4 regions of the Pseudorhizobium banfieldiae genome follow, and region 4 is predicted to be linked to each of the others. Evidence: predicted binding sites of a transcription regulator. Region 4 holds the regulator's gene; each other region holds the start of a gene.

The links. The regulator LexA, encoded in region 4, represses DNA repair genes until DNA is damaged. The targets are predictions, from matches to a motif close to TGTTCNNNNTGTGTTCNG.
Positions count from the first base shown of each region.
Region 1: the regulator LexA is predicted to act here: its motif matches at 3,863-3,880, upstream of uvrA (excinuclease ABC subunit UvrA).
Region 2: the regulator LexA is predicted to act here: its motif matches at 3,641-3,658, upstream of recA (recombinase RecA).
Region 3: the regulator LexA is predicted to act here: its motif matches at 3,019-3,036, upstream of NT26_RS02405 (energy-coupling factor ABC transporter ATP-binding protein).

Region 1 is NZ_FO082820.1:1,735,901-1,741,478, forward strand. It holds gene gyrA (DNA gyrase subunit A) at 1-2,303, opposite strand, end outside; gene NT26_RS08635 (MarC family protein) at 2,528-3,160, shown strand; gene NT26_RS08640 (single-stranded DNA-binding protein) at 3,201-3,749, opposite strand; gene uvrA (excinuclease ABC subunit UvrA) at 4,002-5,578, shown strand, end outside.
Region 2 is NZ_FO082820.1:1,830,400-1,835,977, forward strand. It holds gene alaS (alanine--tRNA ligase) at 1-2,344, opposite strand, end outside; gene recA (recombinase RecA) at 2,497-3,582, opposite strand; gene NT26_RS09075 (carbohydrate kinase family protein) at 3,819-4,760, shown strand; gene NT26_RS09080 (pseudouridine-5'-phosphate glycosidase) at 4,780-5,578, shown strand, end outside.
Region 3 is NZ_FO082820.1:514,050-519,627, forward strand. It holds gene NT26_RS02385 (PQQ-dependent sugar dehydrogenase) at 1-456, shown strand, start outside; gene NT26_RS02390 (c-type cytochrome) at 456-1,046, shown strand; gene NT26_RS02395 (biotin transporter BioY) at 1,088-1,651, opposite strand; gene NT26_RS02400 (energy-coupling factor transporter transmembrane component T family protein) at 1,662-2,282, opposite strand; gene NT26_RS02405 (energy-coupling factor ABC transporter ATP-binding protein) at 2,279-2,959, opposite strand; gene NT26_RS02410 (winged helix-turn-helix domain-containing protein) at 3,073-4,263, shown strand; gene NT26_RS02415 (antitoxin Xre-like helix-turn-helix domain-containing protein) at 4,334-4,768, shown strand; gene NT26_RS02420 (RES family NAD+ phosphorylase) at 4,772-5,467, shown strand; gene ribB (3,4-dihydroxy-2-butanone-4-phosphate synthase) at 5,498-5,578, opposite strand, start outside.
Region 4 is NZ_FO082820.1:1,553,910-1,559,487, reverse strand. It holds gene eno (phosphopyruvate hydratase) at 1-888, opposite strand, end outside; gene kdsA (3-deoxy-8-phosphooctulonate synthase) at 984-1,826, opposite strand; gene lexA (transcriptional repressor LexA) at 2,033-2,749, shown strand; gene NT26_RS07720 (ComEC/Rec2 family competence protein) at 2,730-5,222, opposite strand; gene gltA (citrate synthase) at 5,498-5,578, shown strand, end outside.

The DNA.
Region 1 (5,578 bases), 180 kb from region 4:
ACGCCCATCGCGCGACGTTCTCCGGCGGACCGCTTGAGGTAAGCAGCGCGCTCCCAAGGCTCGGCATCGACATGCCCGACGATGGTCATCGAGATGATGCGGTCCCCGGACTGCAATGTGATTCCGCGCACGCCGATCGAGTTACGACCTGCAAAGACACGAACGCTATCGACGGGGAAGCGGATGCACTGGCCCAGCGCGGTCGTCAGGAGTACGTCGTCGCGGTCGGTACACGTCTCGACGGAGAGGATTTCGTCGCCCTCCTCCTCGAGCTTCATCGCGATCTTGCCGTTGCGGTTGACCTGGATGAAATCGGAAAGCTTGTTCCGTCGAACGGTGCCGCGTGTCGTCGAGAACATGACGTCGAGATTGTCCCAGGTCGTCTCGTCTTCCGGCAACGGCATGATGGTCGTGATGCGCTCTCCCGGCTCCAGCGGCAACATGTTGATCAGTGCCTTGCCGCGCGAGGTGGGCGTACCGATCGGCAGGCGCCAGACCTTCTCCTTATAGACGATGCCGCGAGACGAGAAGAATAGCACCGGCGTGTGCGTATTGGCGACGAACAGCCGGGTCACGAAATCCTCGTCGCGCGTCGCCATTCCCGAACGGCCCTTGCCGCCGCGCCGTTGGGCGCGATAGGTCGTGAGCGGCACCCGCTTGATGTAGCCGAGGTGTGAAACGGTGACGACCATGTCCTCACGGGCGATGAGATCCTCATCGTCCATGTCGGGGCCGCCCTCGAGGATTTCGGTACGCCTCGGCGTTCCGAACTCGTCCCGGACGGCCGTCAGCTCGTCCTTGACGATCTGGTAGATGCGGACCCGAGACGAGAGGATTTCCAGGTAGTCGCTGATCTCTGCGCCGATCTTGTTGAGTTCGTCGGCAATCTCGTCCCTGCCCAGGGCGGTCAGGCGGGCAAGACGCAGTTCGAGGATCGCGCGAGCCTGTTCTTCCGACAGGTTGTAGGTGCCGTCCTCATTGATGCGGTGGCGCGGATCGTCGATCAGCCGGATCAGCGCATCGACATCATGGGCCGGCCAGCGGCGCGTCATCAGCTGCTCACGCGCGGTTGCCGGGTCCGGCGCGCGACGGATCAGGTTGATGACCTCGTCGATATTCGCGACGGCGATCGCCAGGCCGACCAACACATGTGCGCGTTCCCGGGCCTTGCGCAGGAGGTACTTCGTGCGCCGGCTGACGACCTCTTCGCGGAAGGAAACAAATGCCTTCAGCATGTCGATCAGCGTCAGCTGCTCGGGCTTGCCACCGTTCAGGGCAACCATGTTGCAGCCGAATGACGTTTGTAGCGGCGTGTAACGGTAGAGCTGGTTGAGGATGACTTCGGCATTCGCATCGCGCTTGAGCTCGATGACGACGCGATAGCCCTGACGGTCGGATTCGTCGCGAAGATCGGAAATGCCTTCGATGCGCTTGTCGCGCACGAGCTCGGCCATCTTCTCGATCATCGTCGCCTTGTTCACCTGATAGGGAACCTCGGTGATGATGATCTGTTCGCGGTCCCCCCGCATCGGCTCGATATGCGCCCGGCCGCGCATGATGACGGAGCCGCGCCCGGTCTCATAGGCGGACTTGATCCCTGCCCTGCCCAGGATCAATGCGCCGGTCGGAAAGTCGGGCCCCGGAATGATCTGCATCAGTTCCGGCAGTTCGATGGCCGGATTGTCGATCAAGGCGATGCAGGCATCGATCACCTCGGCAAGATTGTGCGGCGGAATATTCGTCGCCATGCCGACTGCGATGCCACCTGCGCCATTGACGAGGAGGTTCGGGAAGCGTGCCGGTACCACGACCGGTTCGGACATCGTCCCATCATAGTTGTCGCGAAAGTTGACCGTCTCCTTGTCGAGGTCGTCAAGAAGCGAATGTGCAGCCTTCGCCAGGCGGCATTCCGTGTAGCGCTGAGCCGCCGGCGGATCGCCGTCGATCGAGCCGAAGTTGCCTTGGCCGTCGATCAGCGGCAGGCGGAGCGACCAGTCCTGCGCCATACGTGCCAGGGCGTCGTAGATCGCAGAATCGCCATGAGGATGGTATTTACCCATCACATCACCGGTGACGCGGGCAGACTTCACATATTTCTTGTTCCAGTCGATGCCCATCTCGCTCATGGAGAAAAGGATGCGGCGATGGACCGGCTTCAATCCGTCACGAACATCCGGGAGCGCGCGGCTGACGATGACGCTCATGGCGTAATCGAGATAGGACCGCTGCATCTCTTCCATGATGGAAATGGGTTCGATGCCGGGTGGCAGCTTTCCGCCGCCGGGGGTGCTTTGCTCAGTCAAATCGGATCACGATCTTTGTTCGGAATCAGTTGTGTTTCTATAGCGGAAAGCGGCTTCATGCGCCAAGTTCGACACCGGTTGTGAACAGGTTTCGAGCCCTGGCGAGAAAGCCGGCGTACCGCGGCGCACCAGACAATGGCCAGGTCACCCTTCCCTTGAAGGTCACGCCGTCCTAACAAGGTCGGAGGGGGTCCGCAAGGATCGGCAAACGCGCTGGAGGAGAGATGGCGACTGCAGACATATTGGTCAATGCCTTCACCACCCTGCTCGTCACACTCGACCCGCCCGGGCTTGCGCCGGTTTTCCTGGGGCTGACGGTCGGCATGAGCCGTGAACAGCGCCGTCACGTCGCTGTGCGCGGCTCGCTGATAGCTTTAGGCATACTTGCCGTCTTCGCGCTCTTCGGCGCGAGCCTGCTGGGCTCCCTCGGAATATCCATGGGCGCCTTCCGCATCGCCGGCGGACTTCTGCTGTTCTGGATCTCTTTCGAGATGGTCTTCGAGCGCCGGCAGGAGCGCAAGGAAAAGACGTCGCAGGCGGCAATCACGGTCGACCACCTCCATAACATTGCGGTGTTTCCGCTGGCGCTTCCGCTGATCGCTGGGCCGGGAGCCATTTCCGCGACGGTACTTCTCGCCGGCACCCTGGCAGGCCCATGGGACCGCCTTCTGCTGATCGGCGTTCTGGCACTCACGATGGGCGTGGTACTGGCGGCCCTGCTGATCGCCGAACGGCTGGACCGCTTCCTGGGAGTAACGGGGCGGGCCATCCTGACCCGCCTTCTCGGAGTTATCCTCGCGGCACTGTCCGTCCAGTTCGTGGTGGACGGGGTGAAGTCGGCGTTCAACACCGTCTGAGCTTTTCAGATCGGTTGCTTACAAAGCGACCGAACGTAGATCAGAACGGGATGTCGTCGTCCAGATCGCGGGAGAAGCCGCCTCCGCCACCCTGTCCGCCACCTTGGCCGCCACGGCTTCCGCCTCCGGCTGGCCGGTCGTAGTCGTCGCCGAAGTTGCCGCCGCCGTAGTCGCTGCCGCCACTGACACGGCCACCACCGCCGCCGCCGCCATAGCTGCCCTGCCCGCCACCTTCGCCGCGCCCGTCCAGCATGGTCAGCGTCGAGTTGAAGCCCTGCAGAACGACCTCCGTCGAATAGCGGTCATTGCCGTTCTGGTCCTGCCACTTGCGGGTCTGCAGCGCGCCCTCGATATAGAGCTTGGCGCCCTTCTTCACATACTGCTCGACGACCTTGCACAGGCCCTCGTTGAAGACGACGACATTGTGCCATTCGGTCTTCTCCTTGCGTTCGCCGCTGTTGCGGTCACGCCAGCTTTCCGAGGTGGCAATGCGCAGGTTGGCGATCGGACGGCCGTCCTGCGTGCGCCGAATTTCGGGATCGGCGCCGACATTACCGATCAGGATTACCTTGTTGACGCTTCCAGCCATAGTTCTTCACCTTGTTCGCTGCCTGTCGTGCAGCCAATTTCCGAGAGGACGGTAGCTTAGACCATCTGCCGCCGGGATTGGCCTCCCTCTGCCGCTCATCCACAGTCGATTTTTGTTCTTTTTTTGTTCTATTAATTCTCTATGATCGAGTCAAGCGACTCGCATTTGACGCGGTCTGTTGGAGTTTCTGCCTTCACACCGCCACTTCATTCACTACATAAGGGCATCGATCCTTCCCCACCGAGCAGACTAATGAGCGAACTTAAGACGATCTCCATCCGTGGTGCGCGTGAGCATAACCTGAAGGGTATCGATCTCGACTTGCCGCGCAACTCGTTGATCGTCATGACCGGGCTCTCCGGCTCAGGCAAATCCTCCCTCGCCTTCGACACGATCTACGCCGAGGGGCAGCGGCGCTATGTCGAAAGCCTTTCGGCCTATGCGCGCCAGTTCCTGGAGATGATGCAGAAGCCGGACGTGGACCAGATCGACGGGCTTTCCCCGGCCATTTCGATCGAGCAGAAGACGACATCCCGCAATCCGCGCTCGACGGTCGGCACGGTCACCGAAATCTACGACTACATGCGCCTGCTGTTTGCGCGCGTCGGCGTTCCCTATTCGCCGGCAACCGGCCTGCCGATCGAGAGCCAGACGGTCAGCCAGATGGTGGACAGGGTCCTCGCCTTCGAGGAGGGAACCCGTCTCTACATCCTGGCGCCGATGATCCGCGGTCGAAAGGGCGAGTACAAGAAGGAACTCGCCGACCTGATGAAAAAGGGCTTCCAGCGGGTGAAGGTGGATGGCGAGTTCTACGAGATCGCCGATGTGCCGGCGCTCGACAAGAAATACAAGCATGACATCGACGTGGTGGTGGATCGCCTCGTTGTGCGTTCGGACATCGGTGCGCGACTGGCCGACAGCCTCGAGACCTCGCTGAAGCTTGCCGACGGTCTGGCAGTCGCGGAGTTTGCCGACAAGCCGCTCCCGCCGCAGGAAACGGCCGCGGGCGGCTCGGTGAACAAGTCGCTGAACGAAACGCATGAACGCATGCTCTTTTCGGAGAAATTCGCCTGCCCCGTTTCCGGCTTTACGATCCCGGAGATCGAACCGCGACTGTTCTCCTTCAACAATCCTTTCGGTGCCTGCCCCACTTGTGACGGGCTCGGCTTCCAGCAGAAGATCGACGCGGCGTTGATCGTGCCGGAGCCGAACCGCACGCTGCGCGACGGCGCTATAGCCCCATGGGCCAAGTCGACTTCACCTTATTACAATCAGACTCTGGAGGGGCTTGGGAAGGTCTATGGCTTCAAGCTGTCCAGCCGCTGGTCGGAACTCTCCGAGCAGGCGCAAGCCGCCATCCTCCAGGGGACCGAAGAGAAGGTCGAGTTCCATTATGCGGACGGCGCCCGGTCCTACAAGACAACGAAGACATTCGAAGGGATCGTTCCCAACCTCGAACGTCGCTGGAAGGAAACCGACAGCGCATGGGCGCGCGAGGAGATAGAGCGCTACATGTCGGCCGCGCCCTGCCCCGCCTGCAACGGCTTCCGTCTGAAACCGGAGGCACTGGCCGTTAAGGTCAACGCGCTGCACATCGGTCAGGTGACAGACATGTCCATCAAGGTGGCCCGGGACTGGTTCGAGGAACTGCCGCAGCACCTGAACACCAAGCAGAACGAGATTGCGGTCCGCATCCTCAAGGAGATCCGCGAGCGGCTACGCTTCCTCAATGACGTGGGCCTCGACTATCTCAGCCTTTCCCGAAATTCAGGCACTCTGTCCGGCGGAGAAAGCCAGCGCATCCGGCTTGCCTCGCAGATCGGTTCCGG
Region 2 (5,578 bases), 280 kb from region 4:
TTCCGGCGACCTCGCGAACTTCGCTGGCACCGCCACCCTGGCTTCCGCCCATGGCAAGGCGCCGCTTCGTCTCGGCCAGTTCCCGCTCGAGCTTCCGCCGCTCTTCCACCAGCGCTTCCACGCGCGAGACGACCTCGCCCGGCTGCACCTTCAGCGCCGAAGCAAGCGTCTTCACCCGCTCGTCCTGTTCCGCCAGATAGGCAAGGGCCGCCGCACCCGTGACGGCCTCGACGCGGCGAACGCCGGCCCCCACGGCGCTCTCCCCCAAGATCCGCACCAGGCCGATATCGCCGGTCGCATTCACATGGGTGCCGCCGCAGAGCTCGATCGAATAGGGCTTGCCCGACTTCTCTCCGGCGATCGCCGTCCCCATCGAAACGACGCGAACCTCGTCCCCGTATTTTTCTCCGAACAGCGCCATGGCGCCCTCTGCAATGGCATCGTCGACACTCATCAGCCGAGTCGAGACCGGAGCGTTCTGGATGACGATCGCGTTGGCCATCTCCTCGACCCTTCGGAGTTCCTCACCCGACATCGGCTTCGGATGCGAAATGTCGAAGCGCAGCCGCTCCGGTGCCACGAGCGATCCCTTCTGTGCCACATGCGAACCAAGCACTTCCCGAAGCGCCTCGTGAAGCAGATGGGTGGCGGAGTGATTGGACCGCAGTTGCGACCGCCGGCCATGGTCGACAGCGAGCATAACCGCTTCGCCGGCCTTCAGGGTCCCGGAGACGACCTGGGCGCTGTGGACGAAGAGCCCCTCGCCCTTTTTCTGGGTGTCAGTTACCTCAAGACGGGCGTGGTCGGTGGTGATCACGCCGGTGTCGCCCATCTGGCCGCCGGATTCCCCATAGAAGGGCGTCTGGTTCACCACAACCTGCACGGTCTCTCCAGCCGTGACGGCTTCGACGCTCGCTCCGTCGCGCACCAGCGCCTGCACCACGCCTTCGGCAGTCTCGGTGTCATAACCGAGGAACTCGGTCGCGCCGTGCTTCTCCTTGAGCTCGAACCAGATCGTTTCGGTGGCCTTGTCGCCCGAACCTGCCCAGCTGGCGCGGGCCTCGGCCTTCTGACGCTGCATGGCGTCATTGAAGCCCATGATGTCGACGCCGATCCCCCGCGCCCGTAATGCGTCCTGGGTCAGGTCGAGCGGGAAGCCATAGGTGTCGTAGAGCTTGAATGCCGTCTCGCCATCGAGGCTGTCGCCCTTGGAGAGATCCTGCGTGGCATCCGAAAGCAGCGTCAGGCCGCGGTCGAGCGTCTTCCGGAAACGGGTTTCTTCGAGCTTCAAAGTTTCGGACGTCAGCGCCTCGGCGCGAACGAGCTCCGGATAGGCGCGGCCCATCTCCTGAACCAGCGTCGGCAACAGGCGGTACATTAGGGGCTCACGCGCACCGAGCAGTTGCATGTGGCGCATGGCACGGCGCATGATGCGGCGCAGTACGTAGCCGCGGCCTTCGTTCGACGGCAGTACCCCGTCGGCAATCAGGAAGGCAGACGAACGAAGATGGTCTGCGATGACCCGGAAGCTTGCCGCCTGGTCACCCTCGGCCTTGGCGCCGACGACATCCTCCGTGGCGGAAATCAGGTTCCGGAAGAGGTCCGTCTCGAACACGCTTCCGACGCCTTGCAGCACGCAGGCCATGCGCTCCAGCCCCATGCCGGTATCAATCGACGGCTTGGGCAGCGGCGTCCGTTCGCCCGGCGCCGTCTGGTCGAACTGCATGAAGACCAGGTTCCAGAACTCGAGGAAGCGGTCGCCATCCTCTTCCGGCGAACCGGGCGGGCCGCCCCAGACATGCTCGCCCTGGTCGATGAAGATCTCGGAACAGGGACCGCAGGGACCGGTATCGCCCATCTGCCAGAAATTGTCCGAAGTCGGGATGCGAATGATCTTGTCGTCGGAGAAGCCAGCGATCTTCTTCCAGAGGGTCGCAGCCTCTTCATCCTCCGAGTAGACCGTGACCAGCAAGCGGTGCTTCGGGAGGTCGAAGCCTTCCGTAACCAGCTTCCAGGCTAGCTCGATCGCGCGCTCCTTGAAGTAGTCGCCGAAGGAGAAGTTGCCAAGCATCTCGAAGAAGGTCAGGTGGCGGGCGGTATAGCCGACATTGTCCAGATCGTTGTGCTTGCCGCCGGCGCGGACGCATTTCTGCGAGGTCGTGGCCGTCGAGTATGGGCGGCTTTCCAGGCCGGTGAAGACGTTCTTGAACTGCACCATGCCGGCATTGGTGAACATCAGCGTCGGGTCATTGCGCGGCACCAGCGGGCTGGACGACACGATCTCGTGGCCGTTCTTCTTGAAATAGTCGAGGAAGGTCGACCGGATGTCATTCACGCCGCTCATGCTACGCCCTTTGTTCCGCCGGATGCGGATCCGTCATTTGAAAACCAGTGGCTTTTATCGCCCGCACCGGAGACTGTCCAGCCAAACGCAGAACCGGCCGCGCATCTTTGCAGACACGCAGCCGGTGAAATGAAAAGGTTGAACTGAGAGACCTACAGGTCCTCTCCGTCGCCCTCCTGAGCGTCCGGGCCGCCATTCTCCAGGAAGCGGTCGGCGATCAGCCCGGCGTTCTGGCGAAGTGCCAGCTCGATCTCACGGGCAAGCTCCGGATTGTCCTTGAGGAAGGTCTTGGCGTTCTCACGCCCCTGCCCCAGTCGCTGGCTGTTGTACGAGAACCAGGCACCCGACTTCTCGACGATGCCAGCCTTGACTCCAAGATCCACCAACTCGCCGGTCTTGGAAACACCCTCGCCGTACATGATGTCGAACTCGACCTGCTTGAAGGGAGGCGCCATCTTGTTCTTGACGACCTTCACGCGCGTCTGGTTGCCGACCACTTCCTCACGCTCCTTGACGGAACCGATCCGGCGGATGTCGAGGCGGACGGAGGCATAGAACTTCAGCGCATTGCCGCCCGTAGTGGTTTCCGGCGAACCGAACATGACGCCGATCTTCATGCGGATCTGGTTGATGAAGATGACCATGCAGTTCGAGCGTGAGATAGAGGCGGTCAGCTTGCGCAGCGCCTGGCTCATCAGTCGAGCCTGCAGGCCGGGCAGGCTGTCACCCATCTCGCCTTCAATCTCGGCCCTTGGCGTCAATGCGGCGACAGAGTCGACCACCAGCACGTCGATCGCCCCGGACCGAACCAGCGTATCGGTGATTTCAAGTGCCTGCTCGCCGGTATCAGGCTGGGAGATCAGCAGGTTCTCAAGGTCTACGCCGAGCTTGCGCGCGTAGATCGGATCAAGAGCGTGCTCGGCATCCACGAATGCGCAGATGCCACCTTTCTTCTGAGCCTCGGCTATCGTCTGCAAGGCAAGCGTCGTCTTGCCCGAGCTTTCCGGTCCATAGATTTCGACGATGCGGCCCTTGGGCAGTCCGCCGATGCCGAGCGCGATGTCGAGGCTGAGGGAGCCAGTGGAAACCGTCTCGGTCTCCACCACATTCTCCTTCGCGCCAAGCTTCATGATCGATCCCTTGCCGAAGGATCGTTCGATCTGCGACAGTGCCGCGTCCAGCGCCTTGCTCTTATCCACTGTTTTGTCCTCTACAAGCCGCAAAGAATTTTGTGCCATCTGATCCACCTTTAGGTTATTGACGCCGCGCAGGCAACGAAGCAGCTGATGTCGATCATGTACACGTTTTGTTCTCATGGCGCAAGAGCCTGCCATGTGATTGGCATTTGGGCGTTTTTCGAAAATCGTTCGCCTCCTGTTCCGCCTGCTGCAGACGGGATGTATTCCCGGGTGGCCGGACGGGCCGAGACCTGCATCCCTCGAATCGTTTGCAGCATTTTTCGGGGCCTTTGGCCATGAAGAAACGGATCCTGGTTCTCGGAGGAGCACACCTCGATCGTCGCGGCCGCATCGCCGCCGACACAGTGGCTGGTGCCAGTAACCCGGGGACGTGGCGGGAGGACGTGGGAGGCGGCGCGTTCAATGTCGCGCGAAATCTTGCACGGCTCGGGCATGCGGTGGAGCTCATCGCCCCGCGCGGTGGCGATGCAGCGGGTCAACGGGTTGCCGAGGAGGCATCGTTGGCGGGTATCGACGACCGGCCCTTCGTCTTCCTCGACCGCGCCACCCCCAGCTATACCGCGATCCTCGAGCAGGACGGCAATCTCGTCATCGCCCTTGCGGACATGGAGCTCTATCGGCTCTTCACGCCGCGGCGGCTTCGTGCAAGGTCGGTCCGGGAGGCAATGGCACGCGCCGATCTGATCGTCTGCGACGCCAATCTGCCCGCTGAGACGCTGTCCGCGCTCGGTGCGGAAGCGAGCGCAAGGGGAATAGCTTTGGCGGGCATCGCGATCTCACCAGCGAAGGTGATCCGCTTCCGAAAGGTTCTTCCCGACATTGCGTGGCTGTTTATGAATTCGGCGGAGGCTGCGGCGCTTGCCGGCGCGGCAGCCTCTCCGGATCAGTGGGCAGACCTTCTCCGTCCGCTCGGGCTTTCCGGTGGGGTGGTCACGAATCGTGGCGAGGATGTTGCTGCCTTCGACAGCCAAACGACTTTGATGATCAAGCCACCCCCCGCAAGCCAGATCGTGGATGTTACCGGCGCTGGGGATGCGCTCGCCGCAGGTGTGCTCGATGCGCTTCTTGCCGGCGAGAGCTTGCCACGAGCCCTTGTTCGTGGGATCGCTGCCTCGCAGATTGCCTTGGCCTCACCCTATGCCGCCCCTCCGGAACTCGATCGCAACCTTCTGGAGCGCAAGGCCGCAGAGATAGCAGCATCAACCGCCTACTCCTGAGATCTTGCCGGAGAAAGACATGAACGCGTCCGCCGATCCCACTCTTCCTATCGTCTATTCCGAGGAGGTCGCTGCTGCCAGGCGGGCTGGCCGCCCGCTCGTCGCGCTGGAATCCACCATCATAACCCATGGAATGCCCTATCCCGGCAATCTGGACATGGCACGTAGTGTCGAGACGATCATCCGGCAGGCTGGCGCCGTACCGGCCACGATAGCGGTAATCCACGGCATCCTGCATGTCGGGCTGGAGGACAGCGAACTGCAGGATCTTGCCCAGGCAAGGGACGCGCTGAAGCTCTCACGCGCCGATCTGGCGTTTGCAGTGGCGCTCGGTCGCACCGGAGCCACCACGGTCGCCGCCACCATGATTGCAGCTTCACTCGCTGGTATCGATGTCTTCGCAACCGGCGGGATCGGCGGCGTTCATCGTGGCGCGGAGGAGAGCTTCGACATTTCGGCAGATCTCGAGGAATTGGCGAAGACACCCGTTATTGTCGTCTGCGCCGGCGCCAAGGCGATCCTCGACATTCCCAAGACGCTCGAGGTTCTGGAGACCCGGGGCGTACCCGTCGTGACATACGGCTCTGACGACTTCCCCGCTTTCTGGTCCCGAGCCTCCGGTTACCCGAGCCCGCTTCGTCTGGACGCGCCCCAGCAGGTCGCGGCCTTCCAGGCAGCGCGCACGGCCCTGGGCATCGAGGGCGGCATGCTGGTCGCAAACCCGGTGCCCTATGCCGACGAGATCCCGCGCGAGGAGATGGAGACGTTCATCCAGGCCGCGCTTACGGCTGCCGACGAACAGGCCGTCTCGGCCAAGG
Region 3 (5,578 bases), 1.0 Mb from region 4:
GACATCCCGCCGGGCGAGATCAACCGGCAGACGGAAGCCGGCCAGAACTTTGGCCATCCGTGGTATGGTGGCGGCTCGATCCGCACCACGGAATATGAAGGGCAGGAGATCCCGGTCGAGGTTGTGATGCCGGCCGTCGAGATGGACGCGCATGCCGCAGACCTCGGGATGACATTCTACACCGGCAACATGTTCCCGGCGCGGTATAAGAACGCGATCTTCTCGGCGCAGCACGGATCGTGGAACCGTACGACCCCGATCGGCGCCCGCGTTATGGTCACCTTCATCGATGACGAAGGAAAGGCCACGAGCGAGGTCTTCGCGGAAGGCTGGATCGACGAGAACGGCGAGTATCTCGGTCGTCCGGTTGACGTCGCGCAGTTGCGCGATGGCTCTCTGCTGGTCTCCGACGACCTCGCCGGTGCCCTCTACCGCATCTCCTACGAGGGCAATTGATGCAAAAAGTCGTGCTGGCATACCTGGGTGGGGTTCTCCTCACCCAGGGCACGGTAGCAGGGGCGCAGGACCTCGCGGGCGATGTCGAAGCGGGTCGGAAGAAAGCCGGTATGTGCCGCACCTGCCACGGGATTGACGGCGTGGGCCGCATCCCGATCGCGCCTCACATCGGCGGCGAGAGCGCTGCCTATCTGGCAAGGCAGCTTGCGGCCTTCCGCGACGGTACCCGTACCCATGAAATGATGTCCGTCGTGGCGAAGGGGCTTGATGATCAGGCGATCGCGGATCTTGCGGCCTGGTATTCGGCCCAGCAGGCGAGCGCGTCGCTGCCTTCCGGCAAGACTGAGAACATGGCGCCCGGGGCCTGTGTCGCCTGCCATGGAGCGGATGGGCTGGCGACCATCGATGATGCCCCGAATCTTGCCGGGGAGAATGCGATCTACATCGACACGCAGTTGAAGGCTTTCCGCAGCGGCAAGCGCAAGCACGAGATCATGTCGGAGATCGCTGCGGGCCTGAGCGACGCAGAAATCAGGGCCGTCGCCGACTGGTATGCCGGAACGAAGCTCGAGGTCGTTCCGGTAAAGTGAGGTGGGCGCAGGCGGATCGGATTATCGCCCACCTCATTTGATCAGGCGCGGGCCGGAAGCAGCGGATATCCGGCCATGACCGCGCGGCCGGCAAGCGCGGCCACGACTGCCTTCACGACATCGCCCGGGATGAAGGCCATGGATCCGAGGAAGGCCTTGGTGAAGCCGAGCCCTGAAACAAGCGCCAGATAGCTTATGCCGAAGACATAGAGCACGACGACGCCGCCCGCCACGGCGGCTGCGAAGAAGCCGGCCGTCTGCAGCATGGCGCTCTGCGAACTGCGGACGAACCGTTCCGACAGATAGCCGGTGACGAAGGCAGCGAACACCCAGCCGATCAGGAAGCCGGTTGTCGGCGCAGCGAAGACGGCAAGACCACCGCGTCCACCCGAAAGCACCGGCAAACCGATCGCGGCAAGCAGAAGGACCAGCAGCACGGCGATGGTGCCGCGACGCGCCCCCAGGATTACGCCAGCAAGCATCACGCCCATGGATTGGGCGGTGATCGGCACTGGGATGAAGCCGAGCATGATTGGCGGCAAGAGGCCAAGCGCCACGATGATGGCGGCGAAGAGGGCTGCGAGAACGAGATCGCGACTGCTCATATGAAAACTCCTAGGAATCGGTGGAGTGCTTGTGCCCGCGGATGCCGCGAGCGTCAATGGCGGCAGCGATCTCATCCGCGGCCTTCAGGGTTTGGATCGTGAGCGGCGCAAGGACTGTGGTTGGGCGCAGCTTCAGCCCGCGAGCTCGATGCGCCTGCTTCAGGAGGTCATAGCGAGACAGGACCTCCGGTACGAAGCGGATGACGAGGCCGACTGCAAGCCCGATGTCATCTGCACGCACGAGGCCAAGCCGCTCCAGCGGCCGCGCCGCCCGGCTGACCACGTCGATGAAGGCACCCACCGGCGTTGTCGCGGTGACAGCGGCGGCAACCAGCATCAGTGTGGTGAGCCGCAGCAGCGCGACAACGCCCTCTTCAACCGAACCCAGAAGGACCGTCGCCAGCGCCACCACGACGATCGTCAGCAGGATTGGTCGCAGGCGGATCCAGCCGGTTCTGACGCCGATGCCGGTGGAGGCATAAAGGACAAACCCAGCGAGCGCCGACGCTCCGAGGATGAGCGGCGAGCGCGTGAGGAAGACGGCCAAGCTCACCACGAGCACGAGGAGAAGTTTTGGCGCTGCGGCAAGTCGATGGAGCGGGCTTCTGCCCTGGACGTAGAGGGAATTCATGCCCCAGCGATCTCGCGGTAGCGCCGGATCGCGTTCGCCGGCAGCCCGTCCATCAGTATCTGGCCTTCGTGGAAGAGCAGGACGCGATCGAATGTTTCGACGAGTTCCAGATCATGGCTGATGACGAGCACATCCTCCTCCAGCCGGTCGATCGTTTTCTGAACGAGGAGGCGATTGCGCAGGTCGAGCTGGTTGGTCGGTTCGTCTAGGATCACCAGCGCCGGCTCGGTCACCAGGACCGATGCGAGCGCCGCAAGCTGAAGCTCGCCGCCGGAAAGTTCGTGCACCCGCCGGTCTGCCAGATGCTTTATGCCGAAGCGGGAAAGCACGCCGTCGACCTTTGCTTTCACCTCGGCGCGCATCAGCTTTTTGGCCCGAAGTCCGAGTTCGATGTCCTCTCGCAGGATCGGCAGGATGATCTGGTTCTGGGGGTTCTGGAAGATGAAGCCGACCTGGCTGCGCACGCTTTCGCCATCTTGCGCGGTGTTCAAACCGTTGATGGACACGCTTCCCTGGCTCGGCTGCACGAGACCATTGATCATCCTGGCAAAGGTGGTCTTGCCGGAACCATTGAGGCCGATGATCCCGATTCGCCTTTCGGTCAGGGAAACCGAGATCGGTCGCACTGCCACGTGGCCGTCGAAGCTCGCCGCCGCCTGGAGAAATCTGACGTCCAACTTGCGTCCTCTCGACTGTCGAGGGCTCCCTATAGACCGGATGCCGGGGCAGGGGAATGCAAAACATAAGGTGAACATTGAAGTGCGCCGATGATCGTCCTAATGTTGCCGACATGGCGATTCTCATCCCGAACGAGCAGGCGCGGCGAATCTTTCTTGAGCGGCAGGGCCTCTCCCTGCCCCCCTCCCGCAGCCTCGACAAGGCCGGACTGTCGAGCCTGATCGACAAGCTCGGCTTCGTGCAGATCGATAGTATCGCGACCGTCGAACGCGCCCATCACATGATCCTGTTCTCGCGCAACCAGACCTATCGGCGCGAGCACCTGCAGCATCTGCTGGAGAATGATGGCGAACTGTTCGAGCACTGGACGCATGATGCCTCCGTCATTCCGTCCGCCTATTTCCGTTATTGGAAGCATCGTTTTGCACGCCGCGAAGCGGTGATCGGGGAGCGCTGGAGAAAATGGCAGGGAGAGGGTTACGACAGCGCTTTCGAAGAGACCTACCGGCGAATCGTCGAGGCTGGCCCTATCATGGCCCGGGAGATGAAGGCGGATGAGCACAAGTCCGGCGGATGGTGGAACTGGCATCCCAACAAGACGGCGCTCGAATACTACTGGCACACGGGGAAGCTAGCGATCGCGGGACGGGTGAATTTCCAGAAGGTTTATGACCTCACGGAAAGGGTGCTACCGGCGCATCATCACGAACCGGAGGTCAGCCACGAGGAATTCGTCGATTGGGCCTGCCGCAGCGCGCTCAAGCGGCTGGGATTTGCGACGTCCGGCGAGATCGCCGCGTTCTGGGCCCTCGTCACGCCGCAGGAGGCAAAGGATTGGGTCGACGCCCATCGCGACGAGTTGACGGAGGTGGTGATCGAGAGCGCCAATGGCAGCAGGCCGCGGGCGGCCCATGCTTTCCAGGATTTTCCCACTTCGCTGGATAGTATTTCCGAGCCTCCGGGGCGCATCCGCGTCCTCAGTCCGTTCGACCCCCTGCTGCGCGACCGCAACAGGGCCGAACGGCTGTTCAACTTCAGCTACCGGATCGAGATATTCGTGCCCGAGCCGAAGCGCCAATACGGCTACTACGTCTTTCCGCTGATCGAGGGCGACCGGATGATCGGCCGCATCGACATGAAGGCGGATCGCAAGGCGGGATCTCTGGATGTCAGGCGTCTCTGGCTTGAGCCAGGCGTTCGCGCCTCGAACGGCAGGCTGGAAAAGCTGGATGCAGAGCTGTTCCGCGTTGCGCGTTTCGCCGGCGTGGAGCGCGTCAACTACTTGGCGGGTTGGCAGCCCTGAGGAAAAACATTGGATAGTCTACATCAAATGATGTATATAGGAGCCATCATCTGAATGAGAGAGCGAGCGCATGGCAACCGCATTGGAACTTGTCTCACCGCAGAGCACCCGCCGACGCCAGACATTCGCATCGGAAGAGGATCGGGTCCGGCTGTCTGCCACCGCGCTCAAGGCTTTCGTACGTCTTGTGGAGGAATGGGATCTCACAGGAGCGCAGGCGGCTGCTCTTCTCGGCGTGTCAGTGAGCACTTGGGATCGGCTGAAGCCGGGAAGCGAGCGCAGGACGCTGAGCCAGGATCAGATGACGCGCATCTCTGTCCTGACCGGCATCTACAAGGGCCTGCATCTGCTGTTTGCCGACCGCATGGCCGACCGCTGGCCTTCTCTCCCAAACTCGGGGCCGCTGTTCAATGGCCAGACGCCGGTTGCCGCGATGATCGAAGGCGGTATCCCGCTCATGCTGGACGTTCGGCGCTACATCGACGCAGTGCGTGGGGGACTGTGACCGGTGACGGATGACGTACCGGTCATCACCACGGCCTATTCGAGGACTGTTCGGCTGGTCACCACAGCAAGGCTGAGGGAGTCGGTGCTGACGTCCCTAATCGACGATGCCGACGAACTCGCGCAATTGGCCGAAATCGAAGGTGCCACCAGCAGCCGTAGCGTGGCCGAGACGACCGGCATTTCCGGCCTCGACGCGAATGAACTCGTCTACGACGTGCCTCATGCGCACTTCATCAATGCGAGTTTCGCCTATGCGAAGCCTCGCGAGCCTAATCGCTTTAACGGGGAAAATCGCGGTGCCTGGTATGCGGCACTCGAGGTCGAGACGTGCCTCGCCGAGATAACCTTCCACATGACCGAGTTCCTTGGCCGGACCGGTCATTTCGAAGCGACGGTCGAGTATGCTGAAATGTTCTGCAGCCTCTCCGGCGACTTCCTCGACCTGAGGCCGCTACCCAGCCACCCGGCGCTCCACCCGGACAAGGCGATCGGCTATCCCGAAGGCAATGCGCTTGCCGCCCAGGCTCGGGCACAAGGGCTGAACGGGATCATCTACCCGTCCGTCCGCCATTCCGGCGGCACATGTTTCGCAGTGCTTCGACCGGCTGCGGTTCAATCCGTCCGCCAGGGGGATGTCTACAGGCTGGTCTGGAGCGGGGACGCGTCCCCGACCGTCGAGGGGCCGATCAGCGGCTAGCCGCCACGACTGTGGCGGCCGATGCCAGCCTTAGCAGATCACCGTCTCAGCGATCCGGATGCCGAAACCCTCCAGCCCGACATAGTGCCGCTCGCTGCGGGTCAGAAGCTT
Region 4 (5,578 bases):
CTTCCAGCCATCCCAGTCGTCCTCGGCCATGCCGTCCTCGATGGAGATGATCGGATATTTTCCGGCGAGTTCCGCCAGGTATTCGGCCATGGCACCGGGTTCCAACGTGCGGCCCTCGCCTTCCATGGCGTACTTGCCGTCCTTGAAGAATTCGGTCGAGGCGCAATCCAGTGCGAGGCAGACATCGTCACCGGGCTTGTAGCCGGCCTTTTCCACCGAGCGCATGATGAAATCGAGGGCTTCCGGTGCGCTCTTCAGGCCCGGGGCAAAGCCACCCTCGTCGCCGACATTGGTGTTGTGGCCCTGGGCCGCGAGTTCCTTCTTCAGGACGTGGAACACTTCCGCACCGATACGAACCGCGTCACGAAGGCTCTCCGCGCCGACCGGCATGATCATGAATTCCTGGAAGTCGATCGGATTGTCGGCATGAGCGCCGCCGTTGATGATGTTCATCATCGGTACCGGCAGGACATGTGCGCCGGCGCCGCCGACATAGCGGTAGAGCGGCAGGCCGGAGGAATCGGCCGCTGCCTTGGCAACGGCGAGCGAGACACCCAGTATGGCATTGGCGCCGAGGCGCGACTTGTTGGGCGTGCCATCGAGGGCGATCAAAGTCTTGTCGATGTGGATCTGGCTTTCGGCATCGAAGCCGCCGATGGCATCGAAAATCTCGGTATTGACCGCCTCGACCGCCTTCTCAACGCCCTTGCCGCCATAGCGCTTGCCGCCATCGCGCAGTTCCACCGCCTCGTGGGCGCCGGTGGAAGCGCCCGAGGGGACAGCCGCGCGGCCCATGCTGCCATCCTCCAGGTAGACATCGACCTCCACGGTCGGATTGCCGCGGCTGTCGAGGATTTCGCGTGCGATGATATCGGTAATGGCGGTCATGATCTCTCCCTGAGGTAAACCCAATGCCCTGCGGTTATCGACAATGTCTCTTAATCGATGACAGGCGAATTACAATCCGGCTCCCGCTGCGGCGCCTAGGCAGCCTTGGCGACGGCATCGAAGGCCAGAAGCTTTTCCAGGAGCCGTCGCATGTCTTTCAGATGAACCATGTTCGGGCCATCGGAGGGCGCATTGTCCGGGTCCTCGTGCGTCTCGATGAAGAGGCCGGCGACGCCGACCGCCACTGCCGCGCGCGCCAGCGTCTCGACGAATTCGCGCTGGCCACCGGATGAACCGCCCTGCCCGCCGGGCTGCTGCACGGAATGGGTGGCATCGAAGACGACCGGCGACCCCATGGCGGCCATGATCGGCAGCGAGCGCATGTCCGAGACCAGCGTATTGTAGCCGAAGGAGGCGCCACGCTCGCAGAGAAGCACGTTCGGATTGCCGCTTGCGGTGAACTTGGCCTGGACGTTCTTCATGTCCCAGGGCGCCAGGAACTGGCCCTTCTTGACGTTGATGGCGCGACCGGTCTTTGCGGCGGCGATCAGCAGATCGGTCTGGCGGCAAAGGAAGGCCGGTATCTGCAGGATATCGACTATCGGCGCGACGAGCGCGCAATGCTCCTCGGTATGAACGTCGGTGAGCACCGGGAATCCGAACTCCTTCTTCAGGTCCGCGAATATCTCCATGGCCTTGTCCAGGCCGATGCCACGCTTGCCCGACAAAGATGTCCGGTTCGCCTTGTCAAAGGAGGACTTGTAGACGAGGCCGATCCCGAGCTCGGCGCAGAGTTCCTTGAGCCTTCCGGCGATCATGAAGGCGTGGTCACGGCTCTCCATCTGGCAGGGGCCCGCTATCAGTGCGATGCGGCTCGACTGGGAGAACAGCACCCGGCCTTCGCCGTCACCCACGACAACTTCGGGATTGGGCTTCATGTCCATGGCGGCACTCCTTTTCAAGCGGCATCTGCTCCGTCGCGTGGACCCGGCTGCGGCGGACGCGATGTCCATAACAGCAACCACCGCCTCTGTCACGGAGCCAAGGCATAAGCGCGCCGACGCAGCTGGAACTTTAGCCTTGCGGAACACACCCGGAACATATATGGTCTGTTCCGTATTTGTTTCATCGTCAGGGAACCCGGATGCTCACGCGCAAACAGCAGGAACTGCTTCTTTTCATTCACGAGAGGATGAAGGAGTCGGGCGTGCCTCCGTCCTTCGACGAGATGAAGGATGCGCTCGATCTGGCGTCGAAGTCGGGCATTCACCGGCTGATCACGGCGCTCGAGGAGCGTGGCTTCATCCGCCGGCTGCCCAATCGGGCGCGAGCACTCGAGGTCATCAAGCTGCCGGAAGCCTACAGCACCAGCCTGCAGCCGCGCCGCGGCTTCTCGCCGAGCGTCATCGAGGGCAGCCTTGGCAAGCAGAAGCCGGCACCGCCCCCCTCGCCGATCGCCGCAAGCAACGAGAACGCAAGCACGAGCGTGCCGGTCATGGGACGCATCGCGGCGGGCGTGCCGATCTCGGCAATCCAGAACAATACGCATGATATTGCGGTGCCTGTCGAAATGCTTGGCGCCGGCGAGCACTATGCACTGGAGGTCAAGGGCGACTCGATGATTGAGGCGGGGATCCTGGATGGCGATACGGTCATCATCCGCAACGGCCAGACAGCCAGCCCCGGGGACATTGTCGTGGCCCTCGTCGATGAAGAGGAGGCAACGCTGAAGCGGTTCCGCCGCCGCGGCGCCTCGATCGCGCTGGAGGCTGCCAACCCGGCCTATGAGACTCGCATCCTTCCCGCCGATCGGGTGAAGGTTCAGGGAAAGCTCGTCGGCCTCATCCGCCGCTACCACTGATCATTCGAAGCAACGGTTCGGGAAGGGTTTCGTCGAAGCGGTCGGTGCGCCAGTCATAGAAGCGGTGGCTGGTCCACGGACGGCGGGTACCGGCACTGGCCGCGTTGATCCGCCACAGGGACGGGTCGGGACTGCCATTCAAGTAGATTTCGATCGCGCCAGTCTTTCTCAGGCTTGCGCCGTTCAACAGCACGGCACCCGAGCGACATTCGTCGAACCGCGCGCGAGGGGCGACAACCAGCGCCGCCAGATCGCAGGCGCTTCCCGCAAGTCGCGGATCCTCAACCACGGCAATACTGACTCCGCCCTCACGGGCCACCGCCACGCACCACAGCTTGGGCAGGCAATGGAACCGGCCCGCATCAGCTGCGGCGAGAGCGAGCGTTGACGACATCTCCGAACGGATCCGGTCACGCTGCTCGTCCGTCAGCGCGGCTTTCACAGAAGGATGGCCTGCCGCCGCAATGCCGAGGTCACTTGCCGGAGACATGACCGGAGGGACGGGCTCGGGAAGCAGCAGAGCGCGCTGCCACTGGTCGAAGACAAACGCCGGCGAGCGCGTGCGGTTGGTGGCAACGCCATCGTTCCACAGTGCCACCAGCGCGCCGTCGTCGGAGATCAGAATATCAGGTTGGGGCAGTCGGTTCGCCTGCGAGCTCAGCGCGAAGGCGAGCGCCATGATCGGTACGCCGACCAGCCGAAGCCGGGTGCGCAACAGGGCGAGGATCAGGAACCCGATCGAGGCGATCGACAGGAACCAGGGGTGCTGCCGGCCGGTGCCGACGTCTCCACCCCAGCTGGCCACGTGCTTTGCGACCGCGATGACCGCCTCCAGCCCCAGACCCATCAGTTTCAGGAGGGGCGCGTCGAGCCCGAGCGGCATCAGCAACATGCCAAGCAGGCCGGCCGGCATGACCACGAACGAGATGATCGGCATGACGGCGAGGTTGGCCGCCAGGCCATAGCCGGCAAGCCGGTGAAAGTGCTCCATCGAATAGATCGCCGTCGACAATCCGCCGATCAGCGAAGTTGCAAAAATCCCCGCCATCCAGTGCCAGCCGGTCAGCACCGGCGCGAGCCTGCCCCGGGCGAAGATCGATGGTTCCGGATCCTCCCCTGCGCCGCGCCGGCTCCAATAGGCATAACCCGCGACCAGCGCGGCCGTCGCCGCGAATGACATCTGGAAGCTCGGCCCCATGATCTCGGAGGGGGCCATTGCCAGCATGATGAGGGCCGCCAATGCGATATTGCGAAGGCTGATTGCGGCGCGGTCGAACCATACGGCGATGAGCATCACCGCCATCATCAAGTAGGCTCGCTCTGCAGAGACCGCAAAGCCGGAGACGAGATAGTAGGCAGTGGCCATGAGCAGCGCCCCGGTGGCGGCGATCTTCTTCACCGGCCACGCCTGGGCGAAGCCGGTGAAGAGGCAGAGGCAACTGCGCAGTCCGACGAAGAAGATACCGGCCGCAAGCGCCATGTTGAGCCCGGAGATCGCCACGATATGGGCAAGGCCGGAGATGCGCAGGGCCTCCGTCGTTTCTCGGGAGATCGCACGTCTCTCATCGGTGACAATGGCTGCTGCGAACGCACCCGCGTCCCCTGGTACTACGCTGCGTATCCGGTCGGCGATCATGCTGCGCAGGGAGAAGATCCATCTCTCGAGGGCCCGGCCCCAGTCCAGCGCTGCGGCCTGCGAAGGGACTGCCGCCTGTGGCGCACCGTAGAAGAAGCCAATCGCCCCGATGCCATCATGAAAGGAGCGGAAGGCAAAATCATTCAGGCCGGGCAGCGCAGGCCCGGAAGGCGGAGACAGACGGGCGCGCCCCCGGATGGCATCGCCTGCCTCGAATGGCCGGTGCTTGCCGCGGGCGAGAAGAACCACGTCGCTCGGCGGTCGCCTGAGGGTCGGCTGCTCCGTTTGCTGAACACGAATGAAGTAGCGCCACCTGCCTTCACCCGCCGGCTCGCGTCGATGCACCTCGCCTGCAACGGTCGTGGTAACGGGGGAGTCGAGGATCACGGTGGCATGCCGCCAGGTCTCGAACTGCGCAAGGGCCATCCCCGCCAGAACAAGCGTCGGCGCAAAGAGAAGCAGCGGGAGCCTTCCGGAACGGTGTTGGACGACGATCGCCGCGATTGCGAACGCGAGGAAGAGCACCAGCGGGATTTGCGCCGGCGGATCGCGGGGAAGCGTGAACCAGAAGACCGCACCGGCCCCGACAAGCACGGGCAGGAACAGGAAGGCGTGGCCATGGGCGACTTCCTCCTCCAGCAGCCTGCGCACCTGCGCCGGAAGGCGTTCCATCAACCGCGCGACGTTGACGAGGCTCAACGGCTCCGGTCTTCGAAACCGGATATCTGCAAGGATCGGCGCCGGCCTCTCGCCAGCATCACGGACGCTGCCTGCCACTGCGGGAGCGGAAACCACACCCGGCCCGGACTGCTCCCGAAGTAGGCCCTGCTGCGGCATCCGCGTCCACCCGCTCCACCGGAGGAAGAATGCAACCAGGGCAGGCGAAATGCAATCCATAACTGCAAGTCGGTTGCACCAACCTCCAGGTCATGCTCCGGTCCGTTGGCGGATCGTTAACCGCATCCAAGGCTCGACAGCAGAAGCGATTTCGGCACCGCACAATTAGACCTCCGCAGTGCTTGGCAGCGGCGACCGGATCATATAGCAACACACTACGCTTAATTCTTGTGGCGTTTTGAGACGCCCCGCCGCCAACAGTTTGGAGGATCAGCATGACGGATAAGAGCGCAAATCTGGTACTGGGTAACAAGAACGTCGAGTTGGGCGTGAAATCCGGAACGATCGGTCCGGAC